3 regions of the Azospira restricta genome follow, and region 3 is predicted to be linked to each of the others. Evidence: predicted binding sites of a transcription regulator. Region 3 holds the regulator's gene; each other region holds the start of a gene.

What was found. Region 3 encodes sigma-54, which starts transcription at its own class of promoters, with help from an activator protein. Its sites were predicted from a motif close to TGGCACGCTTNCTGCTNA; they were not measured.
Region 1: a site for sigma-54 is predicted at 2,789-2,806, ahead of glnA (type I glutamate--ammonia ligase). Genes of this name have one in related genera too.
Region 2: a site for sigma-54 is predicted at 1,938-1,955, ahead of nifL (nitrogen fixation negative regulator NifL). Genes of this name have one in related genera too.

Annotation. Positions count from the first base shown of each region.
Region 1 is NZ_CP064781.1:245,119-250,447, forward strand. Features, by position in the region: gene glnL (nitrogen regulation protein NR(II)) at 1-685, opposite strand, end outside; gene IWH25_RS01155 (DUF4124 domain-containing protein) at 720-1,187, opposite strand; gene glnA (type I glutamate--ammonia ligase) at 1,307-2,722, opposite strand; gene IWH25_RS01165 (rhodanese-like domain-containing protein) at 3,021-3,470, shown strand; gene nadA (quinolinate synthase NadA) at 3,510-4,604, shown strand; gene IWH25_RS01175 (EAL domain-containing protein) at 4,792-5,329, shown strand, end outside.
Region 2 is NZ_CP064781.1:1,345,545-1,350,873, forward strand. Features, by position in the region: gene nifA (nif-specific transcriptional activator NifA) at 1-358, opposite strand, end outside; gene nifL (nitrogen fixation negative regulator NifL) at 381-1,904, opposite strand; gene rsxA (electron transport complex subunit RsxA) at 2,158-2,736, shown strand; gene IWH25_RS06565 (RnfABCDGE type electron transport complex subunit B) at 2,762-3,289, shown strand; gene rsxC (electron transport complex subunit RsxC) at 3,297-4,802, shown strand; gene IWH25_RS06575 (RnfABCDGE type electron transport complex subunit D) at 4,799-5,329, shown strand, end outside.
Region 3 is NZ_CP064781.1:587,627-592,955, forward strand. Features, by position in the region: gene recX (recombination regulator RecX) at 1-374, shown strand, start outside; gene lptB (LPS export ABC transporter ATP-binding protein) at 377-1,114, shown strand; gene IWH25_RS02800 (RNA polymerase factor sigma-54) at 1,157-2,593, shown strand; gene hpf (ribosome hibernation-promoting factor, HPF/YfiA family) at 2,607-2,933, shown strand; gene ptsN (PTS IIA-like nitrogen regulatory protein PtsN) at 3,029-3,475, shown strand; gene hprK (HPr(Ser) kinase/phosphatase) at 3,486-4,421, shown strand; gene IWH25_RS02820 (PsiF family protein) at 4,474-4,791, shown strand; gene IWH25_RS02825 (hypothetical protein) at 4,890-5,329, shown strand, end outside.

The sequences.
Region 1 (5,329 bases), 340 kb from region 3:
CGCGGCGCACCGCCAGCGTCTGTGGGAATTCGGCGACGAGCAGGCTGCGCACGCGCTCGAGCACCTCGTGGATCGACACCGCCCCCGGATGCATCGGCCGCTGCGGCGTCAACAGGCGCTGCATCAGATCCTGCAGGCGGTCGGCCTCCTTGATGATGACCTGCGTGTATTCGCGCAGCGCCGGCGCGCTGGGCAGCCCGCCCAGCTCGTGCTCGAGCAGCTGCGCGGCGCCGCGGATGCCGCCGAGCGGATTCTTGATCTCGTGCGCGAGATTGCGGATCAGTTCGCGGTTGGCCTGCTGCTGCTCGAGCAGGCGCTCCTCGCGGCTCGCCTTCAGCTGCTGGTCGATCGGCCACATCTCGATCAGCAGGCCGCCGCCGGCGGCCTCGACCGGGGTCACCGTGCAGTTGACCTGCAGCGCCTCGCCGTCGGCGCGCTTCAGCTCGACATTCTGGCCGGTGTAGGCCCAGCGGTTCAGCAGCGCCTCGTCGAGCGCGGTCTGCAGGCCGTGCGAATAGTTGAGCACTTCCTGCAGCGGCTTGCCGGCCAGCGTCTTCAGGCTGGCGGCGACGAGGTTTTCGGCGGCGGGGTTGAGGTAGCGGATGCGGCAGGCGTCGTCGACGAGGACGACCGCGGACGCGAGCAGGTCGAGGCCGCGGAAGGGGTGCAGGGTTCGATCGGACATGCGCTCTGGGTAGCAAGAAGCGCGCCGACGAGCGTCAGCGGAGGTTCTGCAGTTCCTTCTTGATCGCTTCGAGGTTGCGTTCGTGCAGCTGGATCTGGTCGCGCAGCGGCTGCGTGCGCTCCTGCACCTTGCCCTGGTTGATCGCGCCGCCGACGTTGCGGTCCTCGGGACGCGGCTCCTCGGCCTCGGCCAGCCGCTTCTTCGCGTCGTCGAGGTTCTTCTGCTCGGCCGCCAGTTCCTGGTCGAGGATCTTGCGCCGGTCGCTGTCGCGCGCCTTCTGCGCCCCCTCGTCGACGCGCGGGAAGCCGGCCGGCGTCGGCGCCTTCGCCGCCGGCTTGGCGGCCGGGATGGTCGAGATCGGGTCGAGGTTCATCTTCGCGCAGCCCTTGGTCGCCACGTTGGAATACGTGACGTGGCCGCTCGCGTCGGTGCACTTGTAGATCTCCGCGTACGCCGGCAGGGACGCCAGCGCCAGCAGCCCAATCGTCGGGGTCAGTCGCATCGCTCCTCCATCTTCTTCTGGTCGCAGCGAGTTTAACGCATCAAAACGACAGCGGCGTACAGCCCGCGCAAAGAAAAAGGGCGGGGAAAACCCCGCCCTTTCGGTACGCTGCGAACGGCTTAGCAGCTGTAGTACATGTCGAACTCGACCGGGTGGGTCGTCATCCGGACGCGGTTCACTTCGTCCATCTTCAGGGCGATGTAGGCATCGATCCAGTCGTTGGAGAAGACGCCGCCGCGGGTCAGGAAGTCGCGGTCCTTGTCCAGCGCGTCAAGGGCCTCGTCGAGGCTGGCGCAGACGGTCGGGATCAGCTTGTCCTCTTCCGGCGGCAGGTCGTACAGGTTCTTGTCGGCCGGGTCGCCCGGGTGGATCTTGTTCTGGATGCCGTCGAGGCCGGCCATCAGCAGCGCGGCAAAGCACAGGTACGGGTTGGCGATCGGATCCGGGAAGCGGGTCTCGATGCGGCGGGCCTTGTCGGACGCGACGTGCGGGATGCGGATCGAGGCCGAGCGGTTCTTCGCCGAGTAGGCCATCTTGACCGGGGCTTCGTAGTGCGGCACGAGGCGCTTGTACGAGTTGGTGCCCGGGTTGGTGATCGCGTTCAGCGCCTTGGCGTGCTTGATGACGCCGCCGATGTAGAACAGCGCGGTCTCGGACATGCCGGCGTAGCCGTTGCCCGCGAACAGGTTCTTGCCGTCCTTCCAGATCGACTGGTGCACGTGCATGCCCGAGCCGTTGTCGCCGACGATCGGCTTCGGCATGAAGGTGGCGGTCTTGCCGTACTGGTGGGCGACGTTATGCACGACGTACTTCAGGATCTGCGTCCAGTCGGCGCGCTTGACCAGCGTGCTGAACACGGTGCCGATTTCGCACTGGCCGGCGGTGGCCACTTCGTGGTGGTGCACTTCGACCGGCACGCCCAGCGCTTCCAGCGTCAGCACCATCGCCGAGCGGATGTCGTGCAGGCTGTCGACCGGCGGCACCGGGAAGTAGCCGCCCTTGACGGTCGGACGGTGGCCGGAGGCGCCGTTGCCCTCGTTCTTCTCGCCCGAGGCCCAGGCCGCTTCGGCGGAGTGGATCTTCAGCGAGCAGCCGGACATGTCGACGTTCCATTCGACGCCGTCGAAGATGAAGAATTCGGGTTCCGGACCGAAGTAGGCGGTGTCGCCGATGCCCGAGGCCTTCAGGTAGGCTTCGGCGCGCTTGGCGATCGAGCGCGGGTCGCGGTCGTAGCCGCGGCCGTCGGTCGGGTCGACGACGTCGCAGGTCAGGACGACGGTGGTCTCGTCGAAGAACGGGTCGACGTAGGCGGTCGCGGGATCCGGCATCAGCAGCATGTCGGAGGCCTGGATACCCTTCCAGCCGGCGATCGAGGAACCGTCGAAGGCGTGGCCGGACTCGAACTTGTCTTCGTCGAACGCGCTGACCGGCACGGTCACGTGCTGTTCCTTGCCGCGGGTGTCGGTGAAGCGGAAGTCAACGAACTTGGCGTCGCTTTCCTTGACCAGCTTGATGACGTCTTGCGGGGTTGCCATAGTGCAAAGTCTCCTGAACGAATGCCGGCCCGGCCGGCTGGTAACCAAAAATCGTGCGTGACGCTTTGAGCAGAAAGCATGCCACCCGGCCACGGCGGGACTTGGCATTGTGCCACAAGCATCCGGGCCGACCGCAGCAATTTCAGAAGGCACCATTGCGGTGCAAATCGGCGCAACAACGCACCATATAGGTGCATTTGCATCATCACATACACGCGGCACGATTCCGGGGCAGACGCGCCGACGCCCGCCGGCTGCCGTATACTTGCACCCCCTTCCTCTCCACTCTGGTCGATCCATGGGCAGGCTGTCCGAAATTCTGCAACTGGCCCGCGCGCGCGCCGAGGCCCAGCAACTCCCCTACGCCGGCGCGCTGACGCCGCAGGAAGCCCACGAAGTCCTGCAGCTGGCGCCGGGCGCGCGGCTGGTCGATGTGCGCACGCGCGCCGAATGGGTGTGGGTCGGCCGCATCCCGGGCGCAGTCGAGATCGAATGGCAGAACTGGCCGGAGGGCGCGACCAACCCGAACTTCCTCGCGCAGCTGCGGCAGCAGGTCGACCGCGAGGTACCGGCGCTGTTCATGTGCCGCAGCGGCGTGCGTTCGCACAAGGCGGCCGAGCTGGCCGCCGCGAACGGCTGGAGCGAGAGCTACAACATCCTCGAGGGCTTCGAGGGCGACAGGGACGCCGCCGGCCGGCGCGGCAACGTCGGCGGCTGGCGCAAGGCCGGACTGCCGTGGACCAACTGAAACACTGAACGTCACGCCATTCGCAGGATCGGAAACAGCATGCAGACCATCGCCTTCGACAAGTTCAACCTGATGCAGGACAAGGATTGCCAGGAGCGCATCCGCGCCGCGCGCGCGAAGCTCGGCAAGAAAGCGGTGCTGCTCTGCCACCACTACCAGCGCGCCGACGTCTACCAGCACGCCGACCTCACCGGCGACTCGCTGAAGCTGTCGCGGCTCGCGTCGCAGACCGATTCCGAATACATCGTCTTCTGCGGCGTGCATTTCATGGCCGAGGTCGCCGACATCATGTCGGCGCCGACGCAGACGGCGATCCTGCCCGACCTCGCCGCCGGCTGCTCGATGGCGGACATGGCCAACCTGGCCAAGGTCGAGCGCTGCTGGCGCGAGCTCGACGAAGTGCTGGGCAAGGCGGAAGCGCTGGTGACGCCGGTCACCTACATCAACTCGGCGGCCGACCTGAAGGCCTTCTGCGGCGAGCGCGGCGGCATCGTCTGCACCTCGTCGAACGCCGGCAAGATCGCGCAGTGGGCGTTCGCCCAGCGCGAGAAGATCCTCTTCTTCCCGGACCAGCACCTCGGCCGCTGGACCGGCCACAACCTCGGCATCGCGATGGACGAGATGCTGGTCTGGGACCCCGACCTCGAGTTCGGCGGCCTCACCCCGGAGCAGATCAGGAAGGCGAAGATCCTGTTGTGGAAGGGCCACTGCTCGGTGCACCAGATGTTCCAGCTCTCGCACATCAAGCGCTTCCGCGAGCAGCACCCGGACGGCATCGTCATCGCGCATCCGGAATGCAACTTCGACGTCTGCGCCAACTCGGATTACGTCGGCTCGACCGAGCACATCGTGAAGACGATCAAGGAGGCGCCGGCGAACACGCGCTGGCTGGTCGGCACCGAGCTCAACCTGGTCGACCGGCTGGCCAACGAGGTCAAGCCGGAAGGCAAGATCGTCCAGTTCATGGCGCCGACCGTCTGCATGTGCTCGACGATGCAGCGTATCGACCCGCAGCACCTCGCCTGGACGCTGGAGAACCTGGCCGAGGGCAAGGTCGTGAACCCGATCCGCGTGCCCGCGCACGAGGCGGCGCTGGCCAAGCTCGCGCTGGAGCGGATGCTCGCCGTGTCGTGATCCGCCTGGCGCCCGTCGCGACGGGCGCGCGCCGGCGTCGCTAGAAACAGGGACAGACGCTTTCGCTTTAGGTCGGTAGCATATCGCCTGCCCCACCCACTGCCGCCCGAACCGACCGGACCCCTCCGCGTCGGGCCGCTGCCGGAACCCGGGGACATTGCGACTGCCTACAGGGTAACCGACCGACATGACGCCCAGAGCGTGCTGCATTGAACCGAACGGCGAACTGCGCTCGAAGCTGGTGGCGCTACTCCACGATACCGGCTGGGTCGCCGAGACCTTCGACGACCTCCCCACTCCCGACTGTCCGCTCGCCCAGGACGCTCCCGCCTTCGACCTGATCGTCGCCACCGGCAACCCGCAGCAGGGCTCGCTGCTCGACCTCGTCGCGCGCATCCGCTCCCATTCCGCCTCGGAGACGACGCCGATCGTCGTCCTCGGCAACGAGGACGACGCAGTCACTGCCGAGCAGGCGTTCGTCGCCGGCGTCACCGAGGTGTTCTCCTGGCAGCACCTGGCGGACTTCCGGACCTACCTCGGCAGCTTCGCCGACGACGAGAGCGCCGACATCGCCGGCAGGCGCGTGCTGATCCTCGAGGACGACCGGATCCAGGGCTTCCTGCTGCAAAGCATCCTCGCCAAGGAGGGGCTGGCGCCGATGCTGTTCAACTCGGTCGAATCGGCGCTGGCCGGCGCCGACGCAGCCGACTTCGACGTTGTCATCA
Region 2 (5,329 bases), 760 kb from region 3:
CGTCGCTGACCCGCGCCAGCTTGATCGTGCGCGGCTTCTCCAGGATGAGGCCGAGGATGCCCTCGCCCGGGCCGTACTCGATCGGCGGCAGCCCCGCCGATTCCGGAGCGTGCAGCGCGTGGATGACCAGGTTGCCGCGCGTCGGGTGCACCACGCTGATCAGGCCGCGCGTCAGCGCCGCCTCGTCGTGCAGCACGCGCAGCACCTCGCGCAGCGTCTCGTTGAAGTCGAGCGAGCGGCTGAGCACGCGGCTGACCGCGTAGAGCGCGCCGAGCAGCAGCTGGTTGAGCTCGTGCGAGCGGCAGTAGCCGGTGTGCGGGTTGTGCTCGCGCGGCGGGCAGATGGGCAGGTCGGTCACGATGGCTTCGCCTCGCCTCGGTTCAGATCGGGTCGCCGTCGACGCGGAACTCGACGACCACCGCGCAGCCGCCGCTCGGGCTGTGCTCGAGGTCGATGATGCCGCCGTGGTCGGAGACCACCTGCTGTGCGCGCGACAGGCCGGTGCCGATGTGCTGGCCGCCGTTCTTCATCGTGAAGAAGGGCTCGAAGGCCTTGCTGCGCCATTCCTCGGGGATGCCCGGGCCGCTGTCGGCGATGCACACCGCGATGCGCTCCCGGCCGGCGCTGCTCTGCACCAGCAGCTCGCGCTGCCGCCAGCCCTTGACGTTCATCGCCTCGATCGCGTTGTCGATCAGCGCCTTGAACAGCATCGACAGCTGCACCGGCCGCCCGGGCAGCGCCGGCAGTGTCGGCGCCGGCCGCCAGTCGACGACGATGCCGGCGGCGAGCAGGCGCGGCGTGCTGATCTCGAGCACGTCGCGCAGGATCTCGTTGAGGTTGACGCCGACCGGCAGCGCCTGCGGGCTCTGCGGGATGACCAGGCGCAGGCTCTCCAGGTGTTCGCCGGCGGCGCGCAGCGCGTCGTCGAGTACGCGCGCGCTGACCGGGTCGCGCCGCTGCAGCACGGCCACCGCCGAGCTCATCATGTTCATCGGCTGGCCGAGGCGGAACAGCGCCGCCGACAGGCCCTCGCGGATCGCCGCGGTGCGTTCTTCCTCGGCCAGCACCGCCTTGCGCGCCTCGGTGCGTGCCCGCTCCTGCTCGCTGCGCAGGTCGGTGACGTCGCTCACCGTCAGCAGCAGGCCGGGCTGCCCGCCGGCGCAGAAGTAGCTATCGGCGCAGTCGCTCTGCATGTCCACCACCGAGACGGTGGCTGACAGCCAGCGGGCGCGGCCGGCGGGCCGCTCGATGCGCGTCTCGCGGTGCGGAAAGGCGCACTGCGCCGGCGCTTCGGCGAGCAGGCGGCGCCAGTCGGGGTGCAGCGCGTCGAGCAGATGGTGCGCCGGCTCGCGGCAGCCGAGGTCGGACACCAGCTTCTTGTATTCGAGGTTGTCGAGGATCACGCGCCCGCTCTGGTCGAGCAGCGCGAAGGCCGCCGGCGCCGCATCGACGACCGACTCGATCAGCTTCTTCTGGTTGCGGATGACGCGTTCCAGCCGGTGCAGTTCGGTCACGTCGCGGTGCATGCCGAGGTAGTGCGTGGTGACGCCGCGGGCGTCGAGCAGCGGCGTGATGGTCAGGTCGGCGAGGTACAGCGCGCCGTCCTTGCGCCGGTTGAGCAGGCGCCCGGACCACGGCCGCTGCGCGCTGAGGGCCGTCCACATCGACTGGTAGAGCGCCTGCGGCGTCGTGTGGTTGGAGAGCACCGACTCGTTCCGGCCGATGATCTCGGCCGGCGCGTAGCCGGTGATGCGCATGAAGGCGTCGTTGGCGAAGAGGATGTTGGCCTGCGGATCGGTGATCGAGATCGCCAGGTCGGCCTGGTCGACCGCCGCGCGGAAGGCCTCCGCCGGCAGCGCGGCGGGCGGCGCGGACGGGCGGCGGGCGGGGCTGGCGGTCGGCATGGCGGTGTCCTCGGCAAACGGTGTCGCTTTCGTCTAGCAGGTTCCGTGCCGCGGCCGCAGCGGCGCCCGCCGGCGCCGGCCGGCAGGCGCTTGCGCGGGTTTGCGACGAAATGGCTGTCGGCTTTGCGACATTGGCGCCGCACCAAATTCGTGCGTCATCGCCGGAAGGCGCGCCACGACGGCGCCGGCGGCGATCGGCGCGGCCTTGGCACGGCTCGTGCAACGACCCGGCCAGGGAAAGGAGGGCGAGGTGATGAGCGAATTCCTGTTGCTGCTGCTGTCGACGGCGCTGGTGAACAACGTCGTGCTGATCAAGTTCCTCGGCCTGTGCCCGGTGATGGGCGTGTCGAAGAGCATGGACGGGGCCTTCGGCATGGGGCTCGCCACCACCTTCGTCGTCACGCTCGCCGCCGGTGCCTCGTGGCTGCTCGAGAACTGGCTGCTGGCGCCGCTCGGGCTGGGCTACCTGCGCATCCTCACCTTCATCCTGGTGATCGCCGCCGTCGTGCAGTTCACCGAGATGTTCATCAGGAAGAGCAGCCCCGCGTTGTACCAGTCGCTGGGCATCTACCTGCCGCTGATCACCACCAACTGCGCGGTGCTCGGCGTCGCGCTGCTCAACGCCGACCAGAAATTCGGCCTCGCGAAGAGCCTGCTCTACGGCTTCGGCTCGGCGCTCGGCTTCACGCTGGTGCTGCTCGTCTTCGCCGGGCTGCGCGAGCGCGTCGCGCTGGCGCGCGTGCCGGCCGCCTTTGCCGGTGCGCCGATCGCCTTCGTCACGATCAGCCTGCTGGCGCTCGCCTTCATGGGCTTCTCGGGTCTCAACGTCTAGGTCTCAACGCCAGGAGGGAAGAACGATGATCGCCGCCATCCTCAGCCTCACCGCGCTCGGCGCGCTGCTCGGCGTCGCGCTCGGCTGCGCCGCCCGCTTCCTGCGCGTCGAGGGCAACCCGCTGGAAGACGAGATCGGCGCCCTGATGCCCGGCTCGAACTGCGGCCAGTGCGGCTTTCCCGGCTGCGCCGGCGCCGCCGCGGCGATCGTCGCCGGCAGTGCCGCACCGACCTGCTGTCCGCCCGGCGGCAAGGCGCTGGCCGTCGCCGTCGCCGCCCGCCTCGGCTTGAGCGTCGACCTGTCGGCGCTCGCCGACGACGGGCCGCGCATCGCCGGCATCGCCGAGGAGCTGTGCATCGGCTGCTGCCGCTGCAGCAAGGTGTGCCCGACCGATGCCGTCGTCGGCGCCGCCAAGCAGATCCACACCGTGCTGCGCGAGGCCTGCACCGGCTGCGGCAGCTGCGTCGACAAGTGCCCGACCGAGGCGCTGCTGCTGCAGCCGGTGCCGCCGACGCTGCAGCACTGGGTGATGCCGAAGCCGCTCGCCGCGTGAGGACGACATGGGCATCCTGACTTCGTTGAAGGACTGGTTCGGCAACGACTGGGGCGTGCACCCGGACGACCGCAAGCGCCCTGCCGCCGACGCGCCGGTGCGCGTGATGCCGGTGCCGGCGCGCCTCTACCTGCCGCTGCAGCAGCACCTCGGCGCGCCGGCGCGGCCGGTGGTGCGGGTCGGGCAGCGGGTGAAGAAAGGGGAACTGCTGGCCGCGGCGCAGGGCGCGGTGTCGGCGCCGCTGCATGCGCCGACCTCGGGCACCGTCGCCGCGGTCGGCGAGGTCACCGCGCCGCACCCGTCCGGGCTGGCGCTGCCGGCGATCATCGTCGACGCCGACGGCGCCGACGAATGGGGCGCGCTCGCCGGCAGCACCGATCCGTTCGCGCTGGCGCCCGACGAGATCGGCCGCCGCGTCGCCGCCGCCGGCGTCGTCGGCCTCGGCGGCGCCGCCTTCCCGTCGGCGGTGAAGCTCGCCGGCGCGGCGCGCGCCGGGGTGGCGACGCTGCTCATCAACGGCAGCGAATGCGAGCCCTACCTGTCCTGCGACGACCGGCTGATGCGCGACGCCGCCGCCGGCATCGTCGACGGCATCCGCATCATGCGCCACGCCAGCGGCGCCCGCCGCGTGCTGGTCGGCATCGAGGACAACAAGCCGGAGGCGCTGGCGGCGATGGCCGCGGCCGCCGCGCCCTTCCCGGAGATCGCGGTGCGGCGCGTGCCGGCGCGCTATCCGATGGGCTCCGAGAAACAGCTGATCCAGACGCTGACCGGCATCGAGGTCCCGGCCGACGGCCGTCCGGCCGACGCCGGCGTGATCGTGCACAACGTCGGTACCGCGCTCGCGGTGCGCGCCGCGATCCGCGACGGGAAGCCGCTGATCTCGCGGCTGATCACGGTCAACGGCGGCTGCGTGGCCGCGCCCGGCAACGTCGAGGTCCGCCTTGGCACGCTGGCCGCCGAGGTGCTCGCTTTCGCCGGCGGACTGAAGGGCGACGGCCTCGGTCTCGCCCGCCGCCTGGTCGGCGGGCCGATGATGGGCAGCGAGATTCCGCACTGGCGGGTGCCGGTGGTGAAGGGCACCAGCGGCATCCTCGCGCTCGCCGCCGACGAGGTCGCTGCCGCCGGCGAAGGGCCGTGCATCCGCTGCGCTGCCTGCGTGCGCGCCTGCCCAGTCGGGCTGTTGCCGCTGGAGATGGCGGCGCGCATCCGCAACGACGCGCTCGACGCGGCGGCGGCGATCGGCCTCGCCGACTGCATTTCCTGCGGCTGCTGCGCCTACGTCTGCCCGTCGCATATCCCGCTGGTGCAGTACTTCCAGCACGCCAAGGGCGAGCTCGCCGCGCGCGAACGGGCGCGCTTGCGCGGCGAGGCCACGCGCAAGCTCGCCACGCAGCGCCAGCAGCGCCTTGAACGCGAGGCGCGCGAGAAGGCCGCGGCGGCGGCCCGGCGCAAGGCCGAGCGCGCCGCGCAGCAGGCCGCGGCGCGCGCCGATGCAGGAGAACCGGCATGAACCCGCAACTATCGTCCGCCACCGCCGCGCCGCACGCGCACGGCGGCGGCAGCGTCGCCCGCGCGATGCTGCACGTCCAGCTCGCGCTGCTGCCGGCGACGCTGCACGGCTTCTGGCTGTACGGCTGGCCGTCGTTCTTCCTGTGGCTGCTGACCATCCTCGCCTGCGTCGGCTGGGAGGCGCTGGCGCTGCGCCTGGCCGGCGCGCCGCGGCCGGCCGCCGTGCTGCGCGACGGCTCGGCGGTGCTGACCGGCTGGCTGCTGGCGCTGACGCTGCCGCCATGGGCGCCGTGGTGGGTGGCGGTGATCGGTGGCTTCATCGCCATCGTCGTCGCCAAGCAGGTCTTCGGCGGCCTCGGCCAGAACGTCTTCAACCCGGCGATGGTCGCCCGCGTCGCGCTGCTGGTTTCCTTCCCGCTGCCGCTGACGCAATGGGTGGCGCCGCTGGCGGCGCCGGCACCCGGTTTCGTCGACAGCCTGCAGCGCTTTCTCGGCGGCGCGCCGGTCCCCGACGCGCTGACCAGCGCG
Region 3 (5,329 bases):
AGCTGGCGCCGCACGCCGAATCCGAGGAAGCCCTCGACGCGCTGCTCGACGAGCTGGCCGGGCGCCGCCTGCTGTCCGACGCGCGCTACGCCGAGATGCGCGTCGCCGGCCGCAGCGCCCGCTACGGCAATGCCCGGCTGGCGCAGGAGCTGAAGCAGCAGGGCGTCGCCGGCGAAGTCGCCGACGAGGCGCTGGCCGCCGCCGGCGACGAGCTGGCGCGCGCGCAGGCGATTTGGCGGCGGAAGTTCGGTACACTCCCGGCTGATGCCGCCGAGCGGGCCAAGCAGACCCGCTACCTGATGCACCGGGGATTCGCCGGCGGCGTGATCCGCCGCGTGCTGCGCGGCGAAGGCAACGAACAGGAAGAAGAATAGCCATGCCGGACCAGCCGAAGAGCAAGCTCAGCGCCCACAACCTGAACAAGCGCTACAAGAAGCGCACCGTCGTGCACGACGTCTCCTTCGAGGTCGGCAGCGGCGAGGTGGTCGGCCTGCTCGGCCCGAACGGCGCCGGCAAGACCACCACCTTCTACATGATCGTCGGCCTGGTCGCTTCCGACGGCGGCGACGTCTACATCGACGACACCAAGATCACCCATCTCCCGATCCACCGCCGCGCGCAGATGGGCGTCTCCTACCTGCCGCAGGAGGCCTCGGTGTTCCGCAAGCTGAGCGTCACCGAGAACATCCAGGCCGTGCTTGAGCTGCAGGACCTGCCCAAGGAAGAAATCCTGCGCCGGCTGGAGGACCTGCTCGAAGAACTGCACATCACGCACATCCGCAACAACTCGGCCGCCTCGCTGTCCGGCGGCGAGCGCCGCCGCGTCGAGATCGCCCGCGCGCTGGCGACGCAGCCGCGCTTCATCCTGCTCGACGAGCCCTTCGCCGGCGTCGACCCGATCGCCGTGCTGGAAATCCAGAAGATCATCCGCTTCCTGAAGGAACGCAACATCGGCGTGCTGATCACCGACCACAACGTGCGCGAGACGCTGGGCATCTGCGACCGGGCCTACATCATCAACGAAGGCTCGGTACTTGCTTCGGGCCACCCGGACGAAATCATCTATAATGAAGACGTCCGAAAAGTCTATCTGGGCGAGAACTTCCGCCTCTGATCCGAAAACAGAAACAGCAACTCCGGCCGTCCCGCGCCGCGCATGAGACCCGCTCTCCAGCTCAAGCTCTCGCAGCACCTTGCGTTGACCCCGCAACTGCAGCAGTCGATCCGGCTGCTGCAGCTGTCGACGCTTGAGCTCAATCAGGAGCTGGAAAAGTTCCTGCTCGAGAACCCGCTGCTCGAGCGAGAGGATGAGGACAATTTCGTCCCGGCACCGTCGTCGAGCAGCACCAGCGAACGCGAGCCGGCCGCTGAGGCCGGCGGCGAAGGCGAGGCCGGCAGCAGCGACGAGGTTCGCCCGAACACCGACGACGAAGGCTGGCCCGGCGACGGCAGTCCGGGAACCGGCTCGTCCGGCAGCGGCGGCAGCGACGAGGACGGCGATTACCAGGACATCCAGGCGGCGACCACCTCGCTCTCCGACCACCTGATCTGGCAGCTCGGCCTGACGCCGCTGCCCGACCGCGACCGCATGCTGGTGCGCGTGCTGATCGAGGCCCTCGACGAGGACGGCTACCTGTCGCAGACGCTCGACGAACTGGCCGAGATCATGCCGCCCGAACTGGAGATCGAGCCCGAGGAACTGCAGATCGCGCTGAAGCACCTGCAGCACTTCGACCCGACCGGCGTCGGCGCGCGCAACGCGCAGGAATGCCTGTCGCTGCAGCTGACGGCGCTCCCCGCCGATCCCGTGCGCGACCTGGCGCTGGTCATCGTCCGCCAGCATCTGGAATTGCTCGCCGCCCGCGACTTCGCCCGCATCAAGAAGCTGGCCGGCTGCGACGACGACCTGCTGCGCGCCGCGCACGCACTGATCAAGGGCCTCAACCCGCGCCCCGGCGCCCAGTTCGCGCCGCTCGACGCACGCTACATCATCCCCGACGTGATCGTGAAGAAGGTGCGCAACCAGTGGCGGGCGAGCATCAACCCCGACGCCTACCCGCGCCTGCGCATCAACCGCCTCTACGCCGAGGTGCTCGCCGGCCAGCGCGGCTCGGGACTCTCCGGCCAGCTGCAGGAAGCGCGCTGGCTGATCAAGAACGTGCAGCAGCGCTTCGACACCATCCAGCGCGTGTCGCAGACGATCGTTGACCGCCAGCGCCAGTTCTTCGAACATGGCGAGGTAGCGATGCGGCCGCTGGTGCTGCGCGAGATTGCCGACATCCTCGGCCTGCACGAATCGACCGTATCGCGGGTAACGACGCAGAAATACATGGCCACCCCGCGCGGCATCTTCGAACTGAAATACTTCTTCGGCAGCCATGTCGCCACCGATACCGGCGGCGCCTGCTCGGCCACCGCGATCCGTGCGCTGATCAAGCAGCTGGTGGGTGCCGAAGATGCGAAAAAACCGCTATCTGACAGCCAGATAGCGGAAATCCTTGGCCAGCAGGGGATTGTCGTGGCGCGACGAACGATTGCAAAATATCGTGAAGCGCTGAACATCCCGCCGGTCAATCTACGCAAGAGCCTGTGAAAGGAGTCTCACCATGAACCTGCAGATCAGTGGACACCACCTCGAAGTGACGCCGGCGATCCGCGACTATGTGACGGGCAAACTCGAGCGCGTCACGCGCCACTTCGACCACGTGATCGACGTGAACGTGATCCTCACCGTGGAGAAGCTGAAGCAGAAGGCCGAAGTCACGGTGCACGTCCGTGGCAAGGACATCTTCGTCGAGGCCGACGACGGCGACCTGTACGCAGCGATCGACATCCTGGTCGACAAGCTCGACCGCCAGGTCCAGAAGTACAAGCAGAAGGTCCAGGATCATCATCGCAGCGACAAGGCAGCCGCCCGCACGCTGGCCGAATGAGATAATCGACGCTTCGCGGCCGTCGCCGGAAATCCGCTCCCCGCGACGGCCCTCCCGCAACCTTCCTTCCCGCCGCCTGAAAGCTCTCCCGCAGCATGAGCCTCATCGCCAACCTCCTGCCCGTCGAGAACATCCTTCTCGACCTCGATGCCGGCAGCAAGAAACGGGTCTTCGAGCAGGCCGGCCTGATTTTCGAGAACCACCACGGCATCGCCCGGGCGACCGTCTTCGACAGCCTGTTCGCGCGCGAAAAGCTCGGCTCGACCGGACTCGGCCAGGGCGTCGCCATCCCGCACGGCCGCATCAAGGGGCTGAAGGACGCCCGCGGCGCCTTCCTGCGCCTGACCACGCCGGTGCCCTTCGATTCGCCGGACGGCAAGCCGGTGTCGCTGCTGTTCGTGCTGCTCGTTCCGGAGCAGGCCAACGAACTGCACCTGCAGATTCTTTCCGAGCTCGCCCAGCGCTTCTCCGACCGCGAGTTCCGCGACGCGCTGCTGGCCGCCCCCGACGCCGAAGCCGCCCGCCGGTTGTTCGTCAGCTGAGATTCCCGCCATGCGCCAGTTCAGCATCGCCCAGCTCTACGAGGACCACCGCGAGACGCTGCAGCTGAACTGGATCGCCGCGATCGGCACCGACCGCCAGCTCGAGCTGAAGGAATCCGGCAACTACGGCGCCGACATCGTCGGCCACCTCAACCTGATCCATTCCGAGCGCCTGCAGGTGATCGGCCAGGCCGAATACGACTGGGCCAACCGCGTCAGCCCGAAGCGCCTCACGACGCAGATCTCCGAGCTGATCGCCGACAACCCGCCGGGCATCATCTGCGCCGACGGCCTGGAAGTCCTGCCGATCGTGCAGGAGGCCTGCGAGGACAGCGGCACGCCGCTGTTCACCAGCCCCAAGCCGTGCTCGGCGGTGATCGACCTGCTGCGCATCTACCTCGCCCGCCGGCTGGCCGACACCACCTCGATCCACGGCGTGTTCATGGACGTCCTCGGCATGGGCGTGCTGATCACCGGCGACTCCGGCGTCGGCAAGTCGGAACTCGCGCTCGAGCTGATCTCGCGCGGCCACGGCCTGGTCGCCGACGACGTCGTCGAGCTCGCCCGGCTGGCGCCGACGACGATCGAGGGCCGCTGCCCGGGCATGCTGCGCGACTACCTGGAAGTGCGCGGCCTCGGCCTCCTGAACATCCGCACCATCTTCGGCGAGACCGCGTCGCGGCGGAAGATGAAGCTGAAGCTGATCGTGCACCTGCAGAAACCGCTCGCCGGCGTCGACGCGCCGCGCCTGCCGCTCGACGCGCAGACGCAGGAAATCCTCGGCGTGCCGATCCGCAAGGTGATCGTGCCGGTCGCCGCCGGCCGCAACCTGGCGGTGCTGCTGGAGGCCGCGGTGCGCAACACCATCCTCCAGCTGCGCGGCATCGACAGCATGCAGGAATTCGTCAACCGCCAGCAGCGCGCGCTGCTTGACGATGACATTTGAATTGCGCCTATAATCCTCCGGCCGTACCACCCCCACTCAGGAGGAAATACCGATGAAACTCGCAATCGCCCTGGTTTCGCTCGCCCTCGCCGCCGGCACCGCTTTCGCCGAAGAGAAGAAGGCCGACGCGCCGAAGAAGGAACCGTCCGCCGCGCAGAAGGCACAGCAGGCCAAGATGAAGGACTGCAACGCGCAGGCCGCCGGCAAGACCGGCGACGAGCGCAAGGCCTTCATGAAGCAATGCCTGTCCGGCGGCCACGCCGCCGACTCGGGTTGCGCCGCCCAGGCCGCCGACAAGAAGCTGGCCGGCGCCGCCAAGACCAGCTTCATGAAGAAGTGCGAAGCCGACGCGCCGGCCGCCACCAAGTAATCGCCGGAATCCCCGGGCGGAAAAATGCCGGCTTGATTGTGAGCCGGCATTTTTTTTGACAGAATCACCCGGCCCTCCGTCACCTGCGGACCATTTCCATGCGCGCATCGGCTTCCCGGCTCGTCCTTTCCCTGCTGCTGGCGGCACTGACGCCGCCGGCGCTGGCCGCCTTCAGCTTCTCCGAGGACGAGGAAAGGCAGAAAGCGGCCGACGGCGCGAAGCAGGGCGGCGCCCCCGCCGTCTCCGCCGCCTGCCGCGATTCGCTGAAGAACCGCAAGGTGATGGTCGTCGTCGGCCAGCGCAGCGCGCGCGGCACCGACGCCCACCAGGGCACCTACGGACCGCACTTCCAGGCGATCAACAAGCGGCTGAAGAAATTCGGCTTCAATACCTATACTCAGGAAGAAATCACCGCCCAGATCGCGCAGGCGGAAATCGACGCCTATTTCCGCAACGATCCGGACGCGGCGATCAACGCCTCGAAGAAGATGGGCGCCGACTTCATTCTGCGCGGCCTCATCTCCAGCCGGTCGGCGGT